2 regions of the Stenotrophomonas sp. 10L48 genome follow, and region 2 is predicted to be linked to the other one. Evidence: riboswitches for the same ligand, from Rfam matches in the RefSeq annotation. Region 2 holds a riboswitch; the other holds the start of a gene.
What was found. Region 2 has a riboswitch for glycine ahead of AC1DCU_RS17935 (trimeric intracellular cation channel family protein). Riboswitches for the same ligand answer to the same signal wherever they lie in the genome.
Positions count from the first base shown of each region.

Region 1: linked by a shared signal. The riboswitch ahead of gcvP (aminomethyl-transferring glycine dehydrogenase) and the one ahead of AC1DCU_RS17935 (trimeric intracellular cation channel family protein) in region 2 are both predicted to bind glycine.

Region 1 is NZ_JBFTIX010000007.1:16,480-27,307, forward strand. Features, by position in the region: gene AC1DCU_RS13150 (M2 family metallopeptidase) at 335-2,299, shown strand; gene AC1DCU_RS13155 (hypothetical protein) at 2,421-2,813, opposite strand; gene AC1DCU_RS13160 (siderophore-interacting protein) at 2,891-3,787, opposite strand; gene AC1DCU_RS13165 (multidrug effflux MFS transporter) at 3,929-5,155, opposite strand; glycine riboswitch at 5,455-5,557, shown strand; gene gcvP (aminomethyl-transferring glycine dehydrogenase) at 5,619-8,486, shown strand; gene AC1DCU_RS13175 (VOC family protein) at 8,587-8,997, opposite strand; gene AC1DCU_RS13180 (amino acid permease) at 9,103-10,473, opposite strand; gene AC1DCU_RS13185 (AraC family transcriptional regulator) at 10,555-10,828, opposite strand, start outside.
Region 2 is NZ_JBFTIX010000012.1:64,982-75,809, reverse strand. Features, by position in the region: gene AC1DCU_RS17940 (MdtA/MuxA family multidrug efflux RND transporter periplasmic adaptor subunit) at 1-560, opposite strand, end outside; gene AC1DCU_RS17935 (trimeric intracellular cation channel family protein) at 779-1,396, opposite strand; glycine riboswitch at 1,481-1,584, opposite strand; glycine riboswitch at 1,598-1,687, opposite strand; gene AC1DCU_RS17930 (GIY-YIG nuclease family protein) at 1,728-1,985, shown strand; gene AC1DCU_RS17925 (nuclear transport factor 2 family protein) at 2,058-2,489, shown strand; gene AC1DCU_RS17920 (hypothetical protein) at 2,493-2,948, shown strand; gene AC1DCU_RS17915 (NAD(P)/FAD-dependent oxidoreductase) at 3,354-4,634, opposite strand; gene AC1DCU_RS17910 (NYN domain-containing protein) at 4,756-5,550, shown strand; gene AC1DCU_RS17905 (hypothetical protein) at 5,608-5,799, opposite strand; gene AC1DCU_RS17900 (glutathione S-transferase family protein) at 5,878-6,498, shown strand; gene AC1DCU_RS17895 (primosomal protein N') at 6,612-8,801, opposite strand; gene AC1DCU_RS17890 (hypothetical protein) at 9,216-10,217, shown strand; gene AC1DCU_RS17885 (DUF3106 domain-containing protein) at 10,210-10,773, shown strand.

The DNA of each region.
Region 1 (10,828 bases), on a different contig from region 2:
GCTGCTGTTGGTGGGTGCCGACCGTTGGTCGGCACGGGGTCGGATCCGAATTTGAGTCTCGATTTCTGACAGATCTCATCCACGCATGGCGTGGATCTACTGCCATCACCGAATTGCGTCTGGGGCAGAGCCCCCTGAGTCAGGGGGCGGCCGCGAAGCGGCGGGGGTCTGGGAGCTGGTAAGTGGGGCCCACGTTTCGCGCAGCGAAGCGTGGGAGCGACAGCGCGCATGCGATGTCGCGGTCCCTGGGCGCCGCCCGGCCGACTTCCGCCACTTGCGGTGGCAACGCCTGCCCACTAGCCTTCGGCGGTCGTTCACCACCCAAGGATCGCCCGTGAAACACCGTCATCTCCTGCTGGCCTCGGCAATCGCCGCCGCCACGCTGGCCCTGGCCGCCTGCAAGAAGGAAGCCGCCCCAGGCACCGAGACCGCCAGCAGCAGTGCACCGGCCGGCGAAACCGCTGACCAGTTCGTGGCCCGCATCAATGCCGAATTCAAGGCGGCCTACCCGGAGATGACCTCGGCGCAGTGGCTGTCCTCCACCTACATCAACAGCGATTCAGAGCGCATCGCGGCCAAGGCCAACGAGCGTTCGCTGACCCAGCTCAACAGCTGGATCGAGCAGGCCGGCAAGTTCGACGGCAAGCCGATGAGCGAAGACAGCAAGCGCGCGATCCACCTGCTGAAGCTGATGTCGTCGATGCCGGCGCCGCGCGACCCGGCCAAGCTGGCCGAACTGACCCAGATCGCCACCCGCATGGAAGGCAGCTACGGCGCAGGCAAGTACTGCACCGACGCCAACGATCCCAACTCCTGCCGCCAGCTGGGCGAACTGGAGCAGGTGCTGGCGCGCAGCCGCGACTATGACCAGCAGCTCGATGCCTGGCAGGGCTGGCACAGCACCACCAAGAGCATGCGCGGTGATTACCAGAAGTTCGTCGGCCTGGTGAATGAAGGTGCCAAGGGCATGGGCTTCACCGATGCCGGGCAGATGTGGCGCAGTGGCTATGACATGCCGCCGGAGCAGATCGGCCCGGAAACCGATCGCCTGTGGGAACAGGTCAAGCCGATGTACGAGCAGCTGCACTGCTACGCGCGCGGCAAGCTGGACAAGACCTATGGCAAGGACAAGGCCGAGGTGGGCAACGGCCTGATCGCCGCGCACCTGATGGGCAACATGTGGCAGCAGGACTGGTCCAACCTGTGGGACCAGCTGGAACCGTACCCGGGCGCCGGCAGCCTGGACATCACTGCAGCGCTGGAAAAGCAGTACCAGACCAACCTGAGCGCGGCGCTGGCCAAGGCCGGCAAGGATGCGAACGTAGCCGCGCAGTACAAGGCGCAACGCGAGGCCGAACTGCGCACCGCCAAGCAGATGACCGAGCGTGCACAGGATTTCTACGTATCGCTGGGCATGCCGTCGTTGCCGCAGTCGTACTGGGACAAGACCCAGTTCATCAAGCCCGATGACCGCGACGTGGTCTGCCACGCCAGTGCGTGGGACATGAACATGGAAGGCGATGTGCGCACCAAGATGTGCATCAAGCCCAACGAAGAGAACTTCACCACCATCTACCACGAGCTGGGCCACATCTATTACGACCTGGCCTACAACCCGCTGCCGCCGCTGTTCCAGGGCGGCGCCAACGATGGCTTCCATGAAGCGATCGGCGACACCATCGTGCTGGCGATGACGCCGAAGTACCTCAGCTCGATCGGGCTGGTCGACGCGCCGACCGAGAGCCGCGAAGCGGTCATCAACAACCAGATGCGCATGGCGCTGTCGGGTGTGTCGTTCCTGCCGTTCGGCCTGATGATCGACCGCTGGCGCTGGGGCGTGTTCGATGGTTCGATCACCCCGGACAACTACAACAAGGCATGGTGGGACCTGAAGGCCAAGTACCAGGGCGTGGCCCCGGCCAGCGCCCGTGGCGAGGAATTCTTCGACCCGGGTGCCAAGTACCACGTGCCGGGCAACACCCCGTATACCCGCTACTTCCTGGCGCGCATCCTGCAGTTCCAGTTCTACAAGGGCCTGTGCGATGCCGCCGGCTTCAAGGGCCCGCTGCACGAGTGCACCTTCTACGGCAACAAGGAAGCCGGCCAGAAGTACTGGGCGATGCTGAGCAAGGGTGCCAGCCAGCCGTGGCAGGCCACGCTGAAGGAACTGACCGGCTCGGACAAGCTCGATGCCGGCCCGATGATCGAGTACTTCAGCCCGGTCAATGCCTGGTTGAAGCAGCAGAACGAAGGCCAGATGTGCGGCTGGCAGGCCAACGCGGCACCGGCGGCGAAATGAAAAAAGGGCGGATCCGCGAGGATCCGCCCTTTTCCGTTTCGGTAGCGCCGGGCCATGCCCGGCGAGCGCAGCGGCGTAATGAAAAGCCGCCGGGCATGGCCCGGCGCTACCGCGATGACGATCAGTTGCTCTTCTTCGCCGCCAGCTGCGCGGCCAGCGCGGCCTTGAATTCCTCGAAGGTCTGCCCCTTCTCGTTGGCTTCGGCCTGCGCCGCATCGCGCAGCGCATCCGAATAGATCAGGCGCACCGGCGTGCCCTGCCGTTCGTGCAGTTCACCGGCCTGCATGATCAGCGCCAGTACCTGGGCCGCACTCTCGCTTTGGCCGGCGATGCGGCCATCCATGCCCAGCACCCATTCGCCATCGCGACGGACGATGCCGGCCAGCAGCGTGCGCTGCGTGTCGCGCAGCTCGGCGTGCGGCTCGACGGGCGAGGCGGTGGCGGCGGCCTTGTTGGCAGCCTGCTGTTCCTGGCGACGGCGCTGGTCGCGGCGGGATTTGGAAGAGGTCGACATCAGTGGGGCTTGCATTGCGGGGGCGCAAGGATAACCCACACCCCCTGCATGCCGGTTCACGCCCGTGCGGTAGCGGCTCAGTCCAGTACCCGCCCCTGCCGCCAGTACCCCATGAAGGTGATCGCGCGGCGATCCAGGCCGCAGTCCTTCAGCAGATACCGGCGGATCGCCATCACCGCGCCGGCCTCGCCCGCTACCCAGGCATACAGCGCGCCGTCCGCGCTGGCGTCAGCCTGCTCCCACAGGATCTGCGCATCAACGTCGATGTCGTCCAGCTCGGCAGCCCCGGCGACGGTCGCGGCCGCCGCCAGCCGCGCCTGTACTGCCTGCAGCAACCGCTGCCCATGGGCCTGCTGCCCGCGTGGCAACCACACCAGTTCGGCCGTGGCCGGTGCCTTCAGCGGCACCGCATCACCGGCCTGGGCGATCTCCAGCAGGGCCAGCGTGCGCGGCGGATCGGCCAGCCCGGCCAGTTCCTCGAGGATGCCGGCCACCGCCGGCAATGCGGTCTCATCGGCCACCAGCAGCACCTGGCCTACCCCGGCTGGCGGCTTCCATTCCCAGCCCTCGCTGCTGTCCGCACAGTCGGCATCGGGGGCCAGCAGCACCACGCGGTCGCCCGGCCGTGCATGCGTGGCCCAGCGCGAGGCCGGTCCGGTCTGGCCATGCAGCACGAAGTCGACGTCGACCTCGCACTCGCCGGCACGCAGCTGGCGGAGGGTAAAGGTGCGCATCGGCGGCCGCGCGTCATCAGGCAGTGCCCGGTAACGGGCATACCAGTCTTCGCCGCTGGGCACGTCCGGCGCGTCCTGGCCGGGCAAGGGGAAAAACACCTTGATACGCTGGTCCGGGCCTTCGGTCTTCATGTGCGCCACGTCGGCGCCGGTGAACACCATGCGGTCCAAAGAAGGAGAAAGAACGCGGCGCTCCTTCAGCGCCACCTCGAACAGGCGGTAGGTCTGCTGCGCAGCCATGCGGGTACCTCATGCGACGACATCGGAATGGCTGGCTGTCGTGCACCCACGAACCGGCTCGCTGGAAACCCCAGCCTAATCCCTGCCCGCAGCGCCGCAACGGATCCGCGCGTGATGACGCGCCCTACCCCTGCACGACGCTCAATGCGCCGTGCTGGCTGCCTCTGATGCGCGCTCGCGCTGGTGCTCCCAGTACCAGAACACGAAGCCGGCCGCGAAGAAGCCCGCCTGTCCCAGTGCCAGGTGCAGCGGGTTGTTGTGCAGCAGCGGCGATACCACGCCGGCCACCACGGTGCTGATCATCAGCTGCACGAACGCCTGCAGCGACGACGCCAGGCCGCGCTGCAGCGGATACATGTCCAGCACCGCCAGCGCCAGGATCGGGAAGATCAGCGCCATGCCCATGCCGCCAAGGAAGATCGGCATCACCGCCCACGGCAGCGCGAACTGCGGCGCCAGGGTGACGTAGCCGATGTTCAACACGGCAGAGACCGCACACAGGGTGAAACCGAGCGCGACCTGCCGGGTCGGTGTGCTGTGCCCGGCCATGCGCCCGGACAGGAACGAACCGGTGGTCATGCCGCCGATGGTGGGAATGAACAACCACGCAAAGCCACCTTCACCCAGATGCAGGTGCTGCATCACGATGGCCGGCGCCGAGGAGATGTACAGGAAGATGCCGCCGAACCCGATGCTGCCGGCCAGGGCCAGGCGCAGGAACCGCGGGTTGAAGCCGATGCGCACGTAATCGCGCAGCAACGTGCGTGGCGACAGGGCGATCCGCGCCTCCACCGGATGGGTTTCCGGCAGGAAGCGCGCGGTGGCCGCCAGCAGCACCAGCGCGAATACCACCAGGAACCAGAAGATCAGCGGCCAGCCGGCACCGCTGAGCAGGATCCAGCCACCGATGATCGGCGCGATGGCCGGGGCGATACCGAACAGCATCGACACCTGGCTCATCAGCCGCTGCGCGTCGTGGCCGTGGTACAGATCGCGGATCACCGCGCGGCCGACGATCATGCCCACGCCGGCGGACAGGCCCTGCAGTGCGCGGAACGCCAGCAGCGTGGTCAGGTCGGTAGACAACGCACAGCCCACCGAGGCGCCGACGAAGATCACCAGGCCGCCGAGGATCACCCGCTTGCGTCCCCACGCATCGGACAGCGGGCCATGGGCCAGGCTCATCAGGCCGTAGAACAGCAGGTAGACGCTGATGGTCTGCTGCACCGCCACCTCGTCCACCGCCAGGCGCTGGGCCAGCTGCGGAAACGCGGGAAAGATGGTGTCGATCGAGAACGGACCGAACATGGCCAGGCCAGCGAGCAACAGGGCCATGCGGCGGGTGGAAGGAGCAACGGCGGCGGTCATCGGGCAAGCGTCCGGCAGGGCCATGCATGACACGCACGGCGGGCGCCGATCCCCTGCAGCAGGGACGGCGCCAGATGAATACGAGAATCCCACCATCATAGGTGGGGAATGCGCGCGATGCCATGCACGGATGCACAGAACGCACGCCCGGGCCATCGGCCATTCAGCCCCGTGAGGCCAGCCCGGGCCACCGTCAGGCGCCGGCAACGAGCTATAATCGGCGGGCAACACGGTGGGAGAAGCAGGTCACCGCTGCCGAAGGCGCAACGCCCGTAATCGCTCAGGCCCGATACCACCCGTAACAGAACTCTGGAGAGACCGGTTCGATCCGGCGCCGAAGGGGCACGAAGCTGCGGTTTTCCGCGCTTTTAAACTCTCAGGCAAAAGGACAGAGGGGCGCCCGCAGACCGCCGACCGGCGGCTTGTGCCCGTGCGTGTGCCCTTTCCTGACGGATCCTTCGCCATGTCCCAGAACACCCCTTCCCTGCGTGAGCTCGAGCACCATTCGGCGTTCGTCGAGCGCCACATCGGCCCCAACGATGCCGAGATCGCGCAGATGCTCGGCGTCATCGGCCACGCCTCGCTGGATGCGATGACCGATGCCATCGTGCCGGCCAAGATCAAGTCGCCGGCACCGCTGGCGCTGCCGGAGTCGATCACCGAAGTGCAGGCGCTGGCGAAGATCCGCGCGATCGCCGACAAGAACACCGTGCTGCGCAGCTTCATCGGCCAGGGCTACTACGGTACCCACACGCCGAACGTGATCCTGCGCAACATCCTGGAAAACCCGGCCTGGTACACCGCCTACACCCCGTACCAGGCGGAAATCTCGCAGGGCCGCATGGAAGCGCTGATCAACTTCCAGACCCTGTGCGCCGACCTGACCGGCATGGAAATCGCCAACGCCTCGCTGCTGGACGAAGCCACGGCCGCCGCTGAAGCGATGACCCTGGCCAAGCGCTCGGCCAAGTCGAAGTCGGACACCTTCTTCGTGCACGACGCCGTGCACCCGCAGACGCTGGAACTGCTGCGCACCCGCGCCGAGCCCATGGGCATCGTGCTGCGCGTGGGCACCCCGGCCGAAGCGCTGGAAGCGGAAGCCTTCGGCCTGCTGCTGCAGTACCCGGACACCTTCGGCCAGGTGGGCGACTACAAGGCGCTGGTCGATGCCGTGCACGCGCGCGGCGGCCTGGTGGCCGTGGCCACCGACCTGCTGGCACTGACCCTGCTGGCCGCCCCGGGCGAATGGGGTGCGGACATCGTGGTCGGCAACAGCCAGCGTTTCGGCGTGCCGTTCGGCTTCGGTGGCCCGCATGCTGCGTTCATGGCCTGCCGTGACGCCTACAAGCGTTCGATGCCGGGCCGCCTGATCGGCGTCTCGATCGACGCACAGGGCAACCCGGCCTACCGCCTGACCCTGCAGACCCGCGAACAGCACATCCGCCGCGAGAAGGCCACCTCCAACATCTGCACCGCACAGGTGCTGCTGGCGGTGATGGCCTCGATGTATGCCGTCTACCACGGTCCGGAAGGCCTGACCCGCATCGCCCGCCGCACCCATCGCCTGGCCGCCATCCTGGCCAGCGCGCTGCGCACTGCCGGTGTGCAGGTCGGTGCCGACTTCTTCGACACGCTGCACGTCACCGGTGTCGACGCCGACGCGATCCATGCCAAGGCCCGTGCCGCCGGCTACAACCTGCGTGCGATCGACAGCAGTTCGGTCGGCATCAGCCTGGACGAGACCGCCACCCGCGCCGACATCGTCGCCGTAGGCGCGCTGTTCGGTGCCACCGTTGATGTGGACGCGCTCGATGCCAGCACCGCCGATGCGCTGCCGGCCGGCCTGCTGCGCCAGTCCGCGTTCCTGACCCACCCGGTGTTCAACACCCACCACAGCGAGCACGAACTGCTGCGCTACCTGCGTTCGCTGGCCGACAAGGACCTGGCGATGGACCGCACGATGATCCCGCTGGGCTCGTGCACCATGAAGCTCAACGCCACCGCCGAAATGATCCCGGTGACCTGGCCGGAGTTCTCGCAGATCCACCCGCTGGTGCCGGCCGAGCAGGCGCTGGGCTACAAGGAACTGATCGATTCGCTGGAAGCGATGCTGGTCGAGTGCACCGGCTACGACGCCGTCAGCCTGCAGCCGAACTCCGGTGCGCAGGGCGAGTACGCCGGCCTGCTGGCGATCCGCGCCTACCACCGCTCGCGTGGCGAAGATCACCGTGACATCTGCCTGATCCCGGATTCGGCGCATGGCACCAACCCGGCCTCGGCGCAGATGTGCGGCATGAAGGTCGTGGTCACCAAGACCGATGCCAACGGCAACGTCGACGTCGAAGACATCCGTCTCAACGCCGAGAAGTACAGCGACCGCCTGGCCGCGATCATGATGACCTACCCGTCCACGCACGGCGTGTTCGAGGAAGAGGTGGTGGAGATCTGCGAGATCATCCACAAGCATGGCGGCCAGGTGTACACCGACGGTGCCAACATGAACGCCCTGGTCGGCGTGGCCAAGCCGGGCAAGTGGGGTTCGGACGTTTCGCACCTGAACCTGCACAAGACCTTCTGCATCCCGCACGGCGGCGGCGGCCCGGGCGTTGGCCCGTGTGCGGTCAAGTCGCACCTTGCCCCGTTCCTGCCGGGCAAGCTGGGTGACAACGGTCCGGTCGGCATGGTCAGCGCCGCCAGCTTCGGCAGCGCCTCGATCCTGCCGATCAGCTGGATGTACATCGCGATGATGGGCACCGAGGGCCTGCGCAAGGCCACCCAGGTCGCCCAGCTCAACGCCAACTACATCGCCAAGCGCCTGGCCCCGCACTTCAAGACCCTGTACACCGGTCGCAACGGCCTGGTCGCGCACGAGTGCATCCTGGACGTTCGTCCGCTGGAGAAGACCAGCGGCATCGGTGCCGAAGACGTGGCCAAGCGCCTGATCGACTTCGGCTTCCATGCCCCGACCCTGAGCTTCCCGGTGGCCGGCACGCTGATGGTCGAACCGACCGAAAGCGAATCGCTGCACGAGCTGGACCGCTTCATCGACGCGATGATCCAGATCCGCGAAGAGATCACCGCGATCGAAGACGGCCGCCTGGACCGCGAGGACAACCCGCTGAAGAACGCCCCGCACACGGCCACGGCCGTGACCGCCAGCGAGTGGACCCACGCCTACCCGCGCGAGCTGGCCGCCTTCCCGCTGCCGAGCCTGAAGCTGCAGAAGTACTGGCCGCCGGTCGCCCGCGTCGACAACGTGTACGGCGACAAGAACGTGATGTGTGCCTGCATCCCGGTCGATGCCTACAAGGATGATGAAGTCGAGGCGTAAGCCATCGCGGCATCGGAAATGAGAACGGCCCGCGCAAGCGGGCCGTTCTTGTTTTCCGGTAGCGCCGGGCCATGCCCGGCGAGCGCAGCGGCAGAACGCGTCACGGGTCGGGCATCTGCCCCAGGCTCAACTGCCACGACACGCCGAAGCGGTCCTGCACCCAGCCGTAGCGGCTGCTGAAATCCTGCTCGCCCACCGGCATCAGCCAGTGCCCGCCGTCACCCAGCACGCGCGCGGCACGCTCGAATGATTCGGCGCCGGAACACTCGACGAACAGCGACATCGAGGGCGTGAAGGTGAAGTCGTGCACATCCAGGCTGTCAAAGCACAGGTAGTGGGTGCCGCCGAGCAGGAAAATGGCCTGGCGGACCTGCCCGGGCACGCCCGCGCCCGCCCCGTCCGGGTGGCGCTGCAGGGCCAGCAGGCGGAATTCGGCGAAGGCTTCGGCGTACAGGGCCAGCGCCGCTTCGGCCTGGCCGGTGAACATCAGGAAGGGACGGCTGCGCAGCATGCGGTGCTCCCGTTCGTCGGGCCGGTGATGGCCCACGCGATCAGGATGGCACGCGGAATGTGGGCGCGGCGTATCGGTAGCGCCGGGCCATGCCCGGCGGCCCCATCACGCCTCGCGCATGCGCCGGGCGATGGCGCTGCTGGCCGCGATGGTCGCCGTCAGCGCCACCATCGACAGGAACTGCAGGCGCGTATGCGCTTCACTCAGCAGCAGGCCGAAGATCAGCGCCAGGATCGCCAGCGCACAGACGGTCAGCCACGGGAAGCCTGCCATGCGGAACGGCAGGCGCGTGCCCAGACGGTCGGCGCGACGGCGCAGCACCAGCTGCGAGACCAGCGACAACGTCCACACCAGCAGGCAGGTGGAACCGACGATGTTCAGCAGCACCGGCAACACCTTGTCCGGGAACAGCAGTTCCATGATGGTGGCAGCAAAGCCGAACAGGACGCTGGCCAGCACCGCGATCACCGGCACCTGGCGCGGATCGGTCCAGCCCAGCACGGCCGGTGCTTCGCGGCGTTGCGCCAGCGAATACATCATGCGCGAGGCGCCGTAGAGGTTGGCATTGAGCGCTGACAGCAGGGCGATCACCGCGATCAGGGTGATGGCGGTGGCCGCGCCCGGGATATTGGCGACATCGAGAACCGCGGCGAACGGCGACTTCAGCGCTTCGCTGGTCCACGGCACCACGGCGATGATCACGCTCAGCGAACCGATGTAGAACACCAGGATGCGCCAGGCCACGGTGCGGATGGCACGGGCGATGCTGCGCTCGGGGTCTTCGGTCTCCGCCGCAGCGACGGCCACGATTTCGGTGCCACCGAAGGCGAACACCACCACCAACAGCGCCGCGCCGATGCCGGCCAGGCCCTTCGGTGCGAAGCCACCATGCTCGGTGAAGTTGCTCAGGCCCGGCGAGGCCACCTGCGGCAGCCAGCCCATCAGCAGCGCCACGCCCACGGCGATGAAGGCCAGGATCGCCGCCACCTTGAGGATGGCGAACCAGAATTCGAACTCGCCGAAGTTCTTCACCCCGAGCAGGTTGATCGCGGTGAAGAACAGCATGAAGGCCAATGCCGCCATCGGTACCGGCACCACCGGCCAGACCGTGGCCAGCAATCCGGCCGCACCCACTGCCTCGGCGGCGATCACGATGACCAGCTGCACCCACCACAGCCAGCCCACGGTGGCACCGGCGGTGGCGCCCATGGCATCGGCCGCATACACCGAGAACGCACCGCTGGTCGGCTTGGCCGCGGCCATTTCGCCCAGCGCGTTCATCACGATGATCACCAGCGCACCGGCCACCAGGTAGGACACCAGCACCGCCGGGCCGGCCGCCTGCACGCCCACGCCGGAGCCGAGGAACAGGCCGGCGCCGATGGCGCTGCCCAGCCCCATCATGATCAGCTGGCGTGGCTTGAGCGAATGGCCGAGGCGGGAGGGCGAAGCGGTCGTATCGGGGGTGGCGGGCATCGGCAGGGCTGGCGGCGGCTACAAGGGCGACACCTTACCGTGTCCAGCCGCCGCGGGGATAGGCACAGCGCAGCAGGAAACTCAGGCCGGTACCGGCTCGCCGACATTGCCGCCGATACGGGCGCGGTAGGCGCGCGGGGAGAAACCGGTTTCAGCCTTGAACTTGCGGGTGAACGCGCTCTGGTCGCTGAAACCGCAGGCCTGGCCGATGCAGGCAATGCTCTCGTTGCCATGCAGCAGGTGCATGGCCATCTGGATCCGCAGCCGGGTCAGCACCTGCTGCGGCGTCATCTGGAACACCTTGCGGAAGCTGCGCTCCAGCTTGGACAACGAGAACCCGGTGATGTCCAGCAGC
Region 2 (10,828 bases):
ATGATGCGCGTGTACTGCAACTGCAGGCGTGCTTCGTCCACCGATGCCTGGTCGCTGAGGCGGCGCCCCTGCAGCTGCCGCACCTTGCTCTGCTGGTCGCTCAGTTCCTGTGCCGACACGTAGTTCTGTCGCTGCAGTTCGCGGTAGCGCTGCAGCTGGCGCTCGGCATTCTCCAGCTCGGCCAGGTTCTGCTGCTGCGTACCCTGTGCGTGCGCAAGCTTCACTTGGTAGGGGCGGGGATCGATCTGTGCCAGCAGGTCGCCGGCGTTGACCTGCTGACCTTCCTGGAAATGCAGGCGCATCAGTTCGCCGTCCACGCGGCTGCGCACCACCACGCTGTGCAGCGGAGTGACCGTACCGACCGCCTTCATCCGCAGCACCAGCGGCTCGGCGCTGGCAAGGGCGATGCGTACAGGCACCGTCTTGCCGCTGCCGGCTTCGCCACTGCCCGCCTCGGCCCGCGGCCACAGCCACCACGCCAGGCCAGCGACAAAGGCAAGACCGGCAACGACCAGCAGCAGGCGGGCACGACGTGAGCGGGAGTTTTCGGCGACAGACATGGGGCATCCTGCGCCCTGCGTGCACGCAGGGTCATGCGGGCCCGTCGGCACCACGAAGGGCCACGGGCAGCGGGGGAGGGGGATTGTCTGGCGGGGCCGCAGGCGCGGCGTGGCTGGATGCCGTCGCGCGTGCGACGGGGCGCCAATGGTAGCGGTTTACGCGGGCGGTCGCCGCGTGACCTTGGTCATGCCACCCCGCCGGTAGTGCCGGCCAGCGCTCAATGTACTTCGTCGTGGTACACGAACTTGGGCATTTCCCAGCGGTAATGGATCGCCAGCAGACGCATGGCGAAACCACCGCCCAGGCAGCACAGGATCGCCGTGGCATCGGCCACGCCCCAGTGCAGCAACAGCAGATACACCGCACCGGTCAGCAGCGAGATGATGGCGTACAGCTCCTTCTGGAAGATCAACGGCACCTCGTTGCAGAGGATGTCGCGCAGCACGCCGCCGAAGGCGCCGGTGAGCATGCCGGCGATCAGCACGATCGGGAGTGCATGGCCGGCCTCGCGCGCGATCGAGCAGCCGATCAGGGTGAAGGCGATCAGGCCCAGGCCATCGAGCACCAGGAAGGTGCGGCGGAAGTGGTGCATCCAGCGCGCCACCCAGGTGGCGATCAGTGCGGCGCACACAGTGAAACCGAGGTACTCCGGGTGTTTCACCCAGCCCAGCGGATAGTGGCCGAGCAGGATGTCGCGCAGCGAGCCGCCACCGAGGGCGGTGACACAGGCGATCATGACCACGCCGAACAGGTCCATGCGGCGGCGGCCGGCAGACAGGGCACCGGTCATGGCTTCGGCGGAAATGGCGATAAGGTAGATGATGGACAGCAGCATGGGACAGGCTCCGGGCGCGGTGGGGCCGGCCATGCGCACATACCGCCACTGCCTGCGCAATGACGGGATGACGATGACCGGTGCCGCTCCCGCTGTCCTTTTGCCTGAGAGTTCAGCGGCGTGAGCCGCGTGCCCCTTCGGCGGATCGTCCCGGGCGTGCCCGGTGACCTCTCTCCAGCTCGGCGAGTCGAATGCATGGTTGGTGGGATTCCAGCCCACCGGCCTGAGCGATCATGGGAGCCTGCGCCTTCGGCGGGCGCCAGCGCGGCGCCTCTCTCCTGCATTCGGTCGCCAGTATATCCGCTGCAGTGCAGCACGGCATAATCCGGCCATGGTTTCGCCCTCCCGCCCGTGGTTCCTGTACCTGCTCGAATGCCGCGACGGCAGCTATTACGCCGGCATCAGCACCGACGTGCAGGCCCGCTTTGCTGCTCACCAGGCCGGCAAGGGGGCCCGCTACACCCGGTCGCGGCCGCCACTGCGGGTCCTGGCGGTGCGTGAGTACCCGGACCGGGCAGCGGCCTCGCGTGCCGAATGGGAGCTCAAGCGGCAGCCGCGCGAACGCAAACTGGCGTGGCTGTTGCAGTAGATCCACGCCATGCGTGGATGGGGCGCATCCGGCCATGCCATGATCGCCCAGCCCTCAGCGCTGGAGACCCGGATGTCCACCGTTGCCCTGTTGTTCGCACTTTCCGCAGCAGCAAGCCCTGCCGCCGACGCCGCCACGATCGCAGCCATCGATGCCACCTGCCACGACTACGTCGACGGTCAACTGGAAGCCGACCCGCAGCGCGTCGCCCGTTCCCTGCATCCGGACCTGGCCAAGCGCGCGGTGCTCGGTGATACACCGGACGAGCGCCTGGGCCTGCGCCGGATGTCGAAGGAAGAGCTGGTTGCGCTGACGAAGCAGGGCGCGTTGAAGACCCCGAAAGATCAATGGGATCGCCGCTGCACGGTGCTGGACGTGACCGGCAACGCCGCATCGGTGCGGCTGGAAACCCCGTGGTTCGTCGACTACTTCCACATGGGCCGCTTCGAGCAGCGCTGGGTCATCGTCAACGCGCTGTGGTACCCGAAGCCGAAGGCGGAGTGACGCATGCGTGCTGCGGGCCGTGCATGGATCGCGCTACTGCTGTTGCTGGCCTTCGTTGACCTGCTACCGGGGCTGTTGTACCTGCTTGGGCTCGCTTGGGTGGAGGGCTGGCCGCAGCCCGCCGACCGCGCGCCCAGTGGTGTGGCGGCATGCAGCAGTGAGCCGCGCATGGGGCACCAACCGATCAACCCCTGGAGCTTCACCGCGCAGTTTTTCGACAAGGATGCGATGAAGAAGAAGGTGCCGGATGTCGAGCGGGAGGCCTACTGGATTGCCCGCCGCCACCTGTGGCGGCAGCCGCAGCACGACATGCTGCGCTGGCACCTGAGCAGCACCGCGTTGGCGATCTGGATCACCCGGCATTGGAGTGCCGCACAGATTGCCGATACCGCGAGGAAGGAAGATTTCTGCCGGGCATGGTCGAAACGGCGTGTGCCCGGCGGCCCGATGAAACGGTGAATCCACGGCATGCGTGGCTACGCTCCCTGCGGCCTGCACAGAAATTCATCCACGCATGGCGTGGATCTACTGTGCCGGTCGAGGATGTGCCCGCGGCACTACCTACCGCGAAGATTTCTGCCGGACATGATCCAGGCCCGATGAAGCAGTAGAGCCACGCCATGCGTGGCTGCGCTCCATGCAGCCTGCGCAGAACTTCATCCACGCATGGCGTGGATCTACTGTGTCGGTCGAGGGCGCTCGCCGCGCTACCTACCGCGAAGATTTCTACCGGACATGATCCAGGCCCGATGAAGCAGTAGAGCCACGCCATGCGTGGCTGTGCTCCATGCAACCTGCACAGAAATTCATCCACGCATGGCGTGGATCTACTGTGTCGGTCGAGAGGTCACGCATGGCGTGGATCTACCGCTTCGGTCGCCGGTCTTCGCGGTCATCGCCGAAGATGATCCGCGCGCTGCGCTGGTAGCTCCAGTACGCCACCGCCCAGTTCAACAGCACCACGACGCGGTTGCGGAACCCGATCAGGAAGAACACGTGCGCGGCCAGCCAGAACCACCAGGCCAGCACGCCGGACAGCTGGAGCTTGCCCAGGTGCACGATCGCGGCCATGCGGCCGATGGTGGCCAGGTTGCCGAAGTCGGCGTACTTGAACGGTCCGGGTGCTGCCTTGCCATGCAGGCGCGCGCGAATCACGTCCGCCACGTACTTGCCCATCTGCTTGGCGGCAGGCGCAACGCCCGGTACCGGCTTGCCGTTGGCCTGGTTCAGCGCAGCGAGGTCGCCGGCCACGAACAGTTCCGGGTGACCAGACAGGGTTAGGTCGGGCTGCACCTGCACGCGACCGGCGCGGTCCAGCGGCACGTCCAGCGTGCGCGCCAGCGGTGAGGCGGCCACGCCGGCGGCCCAGACCACGGTGCGCGCGGGCACGAAGTGGTCGCCCAGCTTGAAGCCCTGTCCATCGATGTGGCTCACCGGCGTGCCGGTCATCACTTCCACGCCCAGCTTTTCCAGCTGTCGGCGTGCCTTCAGCGAAAGCACTTCGGGGAAGGTGGACAACACGCGCGGACCGGCCTCGACCAGCCGCACCTTGGCGCTGGCCGGATCGATGTGGCGGAATTCATTGCGCAGCGTATGCCTGGCGATTTCCGCGAGGGTGCCGGCCAGCTCGACCCCGGTCGGGCCACCCCCCACCACGGCAAAGCTCAGCCATGCCGCCTTCTTTTCCGGGTCCGGCTCGGCTTCGGCGCGTTCGAACGCCAGCAGCAGTTTGCGGCGCAGGGCGATGGCATCGTCCAGGGTCTTCAGGCCGGGCGCATCGTCCGCCCATTCGTCGTGGCCGAAGTAGGCGTGGGTGGCGCCGGTGGCCAGCAGCAGGCTGTCGTAGTCCAGCGTGCTGCCATCGGCCATGCGTACCTGGCGGGCCTGCTTGTCGATGGCCACCACTTCGCCCAGCCGCACCTCCACGTTGCGCTGGTGGCCGAGGATGTGGCGCAGCGGTGCGGCGATATCCGGAGCGGACAGCCCAGCGGTGGCCACTTGGTAAAGCAGCGGCTGGAACAGGTGGTGGTTGCGACGGTCGACCAGGGTGATGCGTATGCGTTCGCGGGCCAGCGCACGGGTGGCCCACAGGCCGGCGAAACCGCCGCCGACAACGACCAGGTGGGGGACGCGATCACGACTCATCGACTCACTCCAGGGGGGCATGGGGGAAGTGCCTGGCATCTTCGCACGGTCGCTCCTTGTCACGTCAGCGTGCATCGGGATCGGCGATACTCGGGTTCAGGCAACTGCCCGTGAGGAGTCCATGAGCGAACCGGAAAAGCGCATCGCCCTGTTGATCGACGCCGACAATGCACCGGCCTCGAAGATCGACGAAGTCCTGGCCGAGGTCGCGCGCTACGGTGTGGCCAACGTCCGCCGTGCCTACGGCAACTGGAAGAGCCCACGACTGAAGGGCTGGGAGGCGGTGCTGCACGAGTACGCGATCCGCCCGATCCAGCAGTTCGCCTACAGCAAGGGCAAGAACGCGTCGGACATGGCGATGGTGATCGACGCGATGGATCTGCTGTACGCGCGCAACCTCGATGGCTTCGCGATCGTGTCCAGCGATGCCGACTTCACTCCGATGGTGATGCGCCTGCTGACCGATGGCGTAAAGGTGTATGGCTTCGGCGAAAAGAAAACGCCGGAACCCTTCGTCAACGCGTGCTCGAAGTTCACCTACCTCGAAGCGTTGGGCCAGACCCACGCCAGCGTGCAGGATGTGGAGCAGGCAGCGAACGAACAATCATCGAACGGACAGGCGCCCAGCGAGCAGGCCACCAGCGATGATGCGCGCCCACGCAAGAGCGGGGCGGAAATGCGCAGCGATACGCGCCTTGTGAAGATGCTGCGCCGTGCGGTGTCCTCGGCAGAAGGCGAGGATGGCTGGTCGCACCTGGGTCCGGTCGGCAGCCAGATCGGCAACCAGGCCTCGTTCGATCCGCGCAACTACGGTTACGGCAAACTCAGTGACCTGCTGGCGGCGATCGGTTTGTTCGAACTCAAGAAGGACGGTAAGTCCTCCTACGTACGCGCGCTGCCGAAGAAGAACCGGTAGCGCCGGGCGTTGCCCAGCGTGTGCCGGTCGCGCAGCACTGCAGAAGACATGGTGTGGCTACAGCGTACGTGCGCTGGAGCCGGCATGGCCTTCCGCAAATCCGTTGGCGAAGTCTTCAACGCCATTGAAGGCCAGCAGCAGCACGCCGGCGCACAGCAGCATGTTGCGGTTCGAGCGCCGGTACCCGAGCACCAGCATCACCAGTCCTGCTGCCAGAAGCGTGTAGTTCACTGCATCCCATGCGGTCATGTCGTCTCTCCCTGTGGATGGGCGTATCGTAGCGGCTCCGCGCCATCGCGGCGCACTGCTGCACGCAAGGAAACCCGCATGTTGAAGATCTGGGGCCGCCGCAATTCCAGCAACGTCCGCAAGGTGCTGTGGTGCGCCGAGGAAATCGGCCTGCCGTACGAGTCCATCGAAGTGGGTGGCAGCCACGGTGGCACGCAGTCGCCGGAGTACGTGGCGATGAACCCGAACGGCCTGGTGCCGGTGATCGAAGACCACGGCCTGCCGCTGTGGGAGTCGAACACCATCGTGCGCTACCTCAGTGCGCGCTATTCGCTGGGCACGCTGTATGCCGAAGATCCGATGGAGCGCGCCCAGGCCGAAAAGTGGATGGACTGGAGCACCTCGCGGATGGCGCCGCTGTACTCCGAACTGATCTGGGGCATCATGCGCACCGCACCGGCCGACCGCGATGAGGCGCGCATCAATGCAGCGATCGTGCGCGCGGGTGATTTCCTGGCGCTGCCCAACGCAACCCTGGCCAAGCAGCCGTGGCTGTCGGGCGACACGTTCGCCATGGGTGACATCGCGTTGGGCTCGTTGATCTACGCCTGGTTCGAACTGCCGATCCAGCGCCCGGACCTGCCGCACCTGGCCGAGTGGTATGCACGCCTGCGCGAACGTCCGGCGTACCAGCGCGGCGTGATGTCACCGATGACGTAAGCGAAGGCGCGACGTTCGGGGTCAGAGCCCTTTTCTGCGGAAAGGGATCCGACCTCAAGCCATCGGGGTCGGATCCCACCCAGCGGGTGGGCTCTGACCCCAGCGTATTGCCCTCAGTACAGATCCGTCGGATCCACATCCAGCGACCAGCGCACCTTGCGTGCCTCCGGCAGCGCGTACAACTGCGGCACCAGCTGTGCCAGTACCCCATGCAGCGGCGGCCGCTGTGCCGCCGACAGCAGCAGCTGCGTTCGCTGATAACCGGCACGGCGTGGCATCGGCGCCGGCATCGGCCCGTAGGCCTCTACCATGTCCTGTTCACCCAGCAGTTTCCGCGCAGCGAGCAGGAACGCGTTGGCATGCTCGACCTGCTGTGCTTCGGCACGCATCAATGCCAGGTGCGCGAATGGTGGAAAACCTGCCGCCTGGCGCTGGTTGAGTTCGGCCTGGGCGAACGGGTGGTAGCCACCGTTGACCAGTGTCTCCAGCAGCGGATGGCCCGGATGATGGGTCTGCAGCCACACTTCACCCGGATCGCGCGCGCGACCGGCGCGGCCGGCTACCTGGATCAGCTGCTGCGCCAGTTTTTCGCTGGCGCGGAAATCGGCCGAGAACAGGCCTTCGTCGATGCCCACCACCACCACCAGCGTCAGCTTGGGCAGGTCGTGGCCCTTGGCCAGGATCTGCGTGCCGACCAGGATGCCGGGCGCGTTGCCGAGCTTGGCCAGCTGCTGCTCCAGCGCATCGCGGCGGGCGGTGGTGCCACGGTCGATGCGCACCACCGGGAAATCGGCGAAGGCACTGACCAGGTGTTCTTCCAGCCGCTCGGTGCCGATGCCCTGTGGCTGCAGGGCCAGGCTGCCGCAGGCGGGGCAGGCCAGTGGTGCCGGCTGCCGCGCACCGCAGTGATGGCATTGCAGGCGACGGCCACCGCCATGCACGGTCATCGGTGCATCGCAGCGGTTGCAGGGTGCGGTCCAGCCGCAGTCGTGGCACAGCAGCACCGGCGCATAGCCGCGGCGGTTCTTGAACACCAGCACCTGCTGGCCACGCTGCAGGTGTTCGCCGATGCCGGCCAGTACGTCGGCGGAAAGGCCATCGCGCAGCGGACGCTTGCGGACGTCGAGGATGCGCACGCGCGGCGGTCGGGCATCACCGGCGCGCTGTTTCAGGCGCAGGTGCGCATAGCGGCCGGCATAGGCGTTGTGCAGGGTTTCCAATGACGGCGTGGCGCTGCCCAGCAGCACCGGAATGCCCTGCGCCTTGGCCCGCACCAGAGCGAAATCACGTGCATGGTAGCGGATGCCGTCCTGCTGCTTGTAGCTGCCGTCGTGCTCTTCGTCCACGATCAGCAGGCCGGGCTGCGGCAGCGGAATGAACACCGCCGAACGCGTGCCCACGATCACCCGTGCTTCGCCGCGCGAGGCCGCAGCCCAGACCCGCGCGCGTTCGTTGTCGGTCAGCCCCGAGTGCAACGCGTGCACGGCGATGCCGAGACGGCCGCGGAAGCGCGCCAGGGTCTGCGGGGTCAGGCCGATCTCGGGCACCAGCACCAGGGCCTGCCTGCCCTGCGCCAGGCAATGGATGATGGCCTGCAGGTAGACCTCGGTCTTGCCGCTGCCGGTCACCCCGTCCAGCAGGAATGCCTGGAAGCTTTCGGCGGCGGTGATCGCGGCCACCGCTTCGGCCTGCTCCGCATTGAGGGTGGGGCCGGGCAGGGGCTGGGCGTGCTGCGGCGCCACGCTCAGGGCGATGCGCTCGGCCAGGTCGCGCTTGCCCAGGCTGCGTGCGGCCACCCGCCAGTCCTGCATGCGTGCGGACAGGACATCTTCGTCCACCACGGCTTCGGCCAGCAGCTCGGCCAATTGCCGCGGTCGGCTGCCGGCGCGCAGCTTCTCGCGCTGGGCATGGCCTTCGGCTGTCAGCTGCCAGCCCCAGTGATGGGTGTCGGGCAGCGGTTCGCCATGCCGCAGCGGGCCGGGCAGGGCGGTGCTCAGTACTTCGCCCAAGGGGGCGTGGGTATAGCGGGCCAGCCACTGCAGGCTCTGCCACAACTCGCCCTGCAGCAGTGGTGTCGTGTCACACCAGGCCAGTGCCTGGCGCAGGCCCTGGCTGTCCTCGGTTTGCCCGTGGCCGGCCACCACGCCGATCAGTTCGCGGTTGCCGAACGGCACCTTCAGCCGGCAGCCGACCGCTACCGTCGGGCCTTCGCCCTGCGGTGGCAGGTAGTCGAACAGGCGCGGCAGGGGCACGGGCAGGGCGACCTGCAGGGTCGGGACAGGGCCGGATTCAGGGGCGAGCATCGGGTCAGTGTAACGGCCCATGCGAGGGCGCATGGCAGTGGCAGATGCGACTGGCATGCCCTCCGGCGAATCATAAATGTCACCTAAATATCGGTGTCTATTGGAGATTCAGTCTTATCCACATCTTCTGTGGATAAGTCTGTGCGTTAGCGGCTCATGGCGCCGTATGAGGCCGATGGTGACGGCCTCACGCTTCGGTTGGTCAAAAAATAGCCACACTTTAAATGCAATTGAAATCAATAACTTAAGTGTGAAACATTGCTGAAACAGGGTGAATTCAGCCATTCACGCAGGAATCGCCCGGTTCCCGCGTGGTGCTGTGCACAACCTGCAGCAGAAAGCGTCTGCAATCGCAAGTCCTGCCGGGCAGTGATGGGCTGCCGCTATCATGCCGGCAGACCTTTGGAGTGACCGATGACGGCTGTGCCCGCCCCTGTTTCCTCGACCGCGGCCGGCGCGCTGTCGGCATTTCTGCGTGGCGTCGAACGCCGTGCCTTGGTCGTGGCCGAACTGCAGTGCGGTGACCCCGCCCGTGCCGAACAGACGCTGGTGGCGGTGATGCGCGCCTTCGCCGCGGTCGCCAGCGACCTGCCGATGGCGCAGTGGCCCAGCCGCTTCTGGACCCTGCTGGGCCAGCGCCAGGCGCTGCGCGAGCCGGCCACCGGTCAGTGGCCACCTTCATTGGCCGCGCTGGGCGAGATGGCCCCCTTGCCGCGGCTGGCCTTGCTGCTGCGGGTGGGGGGCAGCCTGGACGAAGGCATCGCCACCCGCGTTCTGGATGTCGACGACGAAGGCTATCAGCGCCTGTTGGCCACGGCCTGCCCACGCGATGCCGATGGCCAGCCCGACGCCGCTGCATGGCGCGCTCTGGCCGAACAGGTGCAGCTGCGTGTCCGCGACCTGCCGGCCAAGCGCCTGCAGCAGCTGCAGCAACCGTCCGCGCCAGCGGCCAACAACCAGGCGCCTGCGTCCAGCTGGCGTGCACCGCCGCGCGACGAACGCGCATCTGCAAGCGGCAAGCGTCGCCGCCCCAATGCCAAGCCGCGCTGGCGTGGCCCGGTGATCCTGTTGATCACCGTGGCGGTGCTGCTGCTGGCTGCGTTGGGCTGGCGCCATTGGCAGGGCCGTGCGCTGACTGCCGATGGCCCCCTGCCCGAAGGCGTGGTGGGTGAGGCCGGGCCGGTCACCGTCGAGGCGCTGCCAGCCAGCGATGTCCGCCCCGCTGCGGGCAGCGATGCGCAGGCCAGCGAAGATGCCGCGATGCTGGCCGACCGCGATTACCCGCTGCTGGCCGAGGCCGACATGCATGCCTGGAGTGCCGCCGGTGGCCCGTTGCCGGTGGACGAGTCACAACCCAAGCCGACCCGTCCGGAACCGGTCGGCGCAGCGCTGGAAACCTCTGCTGCCGATGAATAAGCTCCTCTTCGCCGGCCTGCTGCTGGCCCTGCCGCTGTCGCTGGCGGCCGCTCCGCAATCAGTGAACGTGCCGCTGCCCGCACCGTCGGCAACACCGTCGGCCGCGCCCACTGCGGCGGCGGCATTCGCGCAACTCGATCCCGCCCAGCAACGCCAGCGTCGCAGCGACTACGCCGCGTGGCGCGCCCTGCCGGAGGGCGAGCGCGAGCGCATCCGCCAGGCCGCCAGCCGCTTCGCCGCGTTGCCGGCCGATCAGCAGCAACGGCTGCGCGCGCAGTTCCAGGCACAGGACCAGGCCTTCCGCGAAGGCTGGCGGCTGGGCCCGCAACTGGGCGCCGAGTTCCCCAAGCTGCACGGCCTGTTCGGCTTCGTACCGCCGCAACAGCGCGATGCCGTGCTTGCCGTGCTGCGCCAGCTGAGTCCGTCGCAGTTGGCGCAGCTGGCCCTGGTCGCCCAGCGCACGCCGCCGCAGGAACGCGACAGCGTACGCAGCGCATTCCTGACGGTCCCCGCCGCCGAACGCGACACCTGGCTCAAGCGCCAGGCCGGCCAATAAGCGAAAAGGGGACGGAGGGAATTAAGTCGTTTCTGGCGCGACTGTGCCGGATACG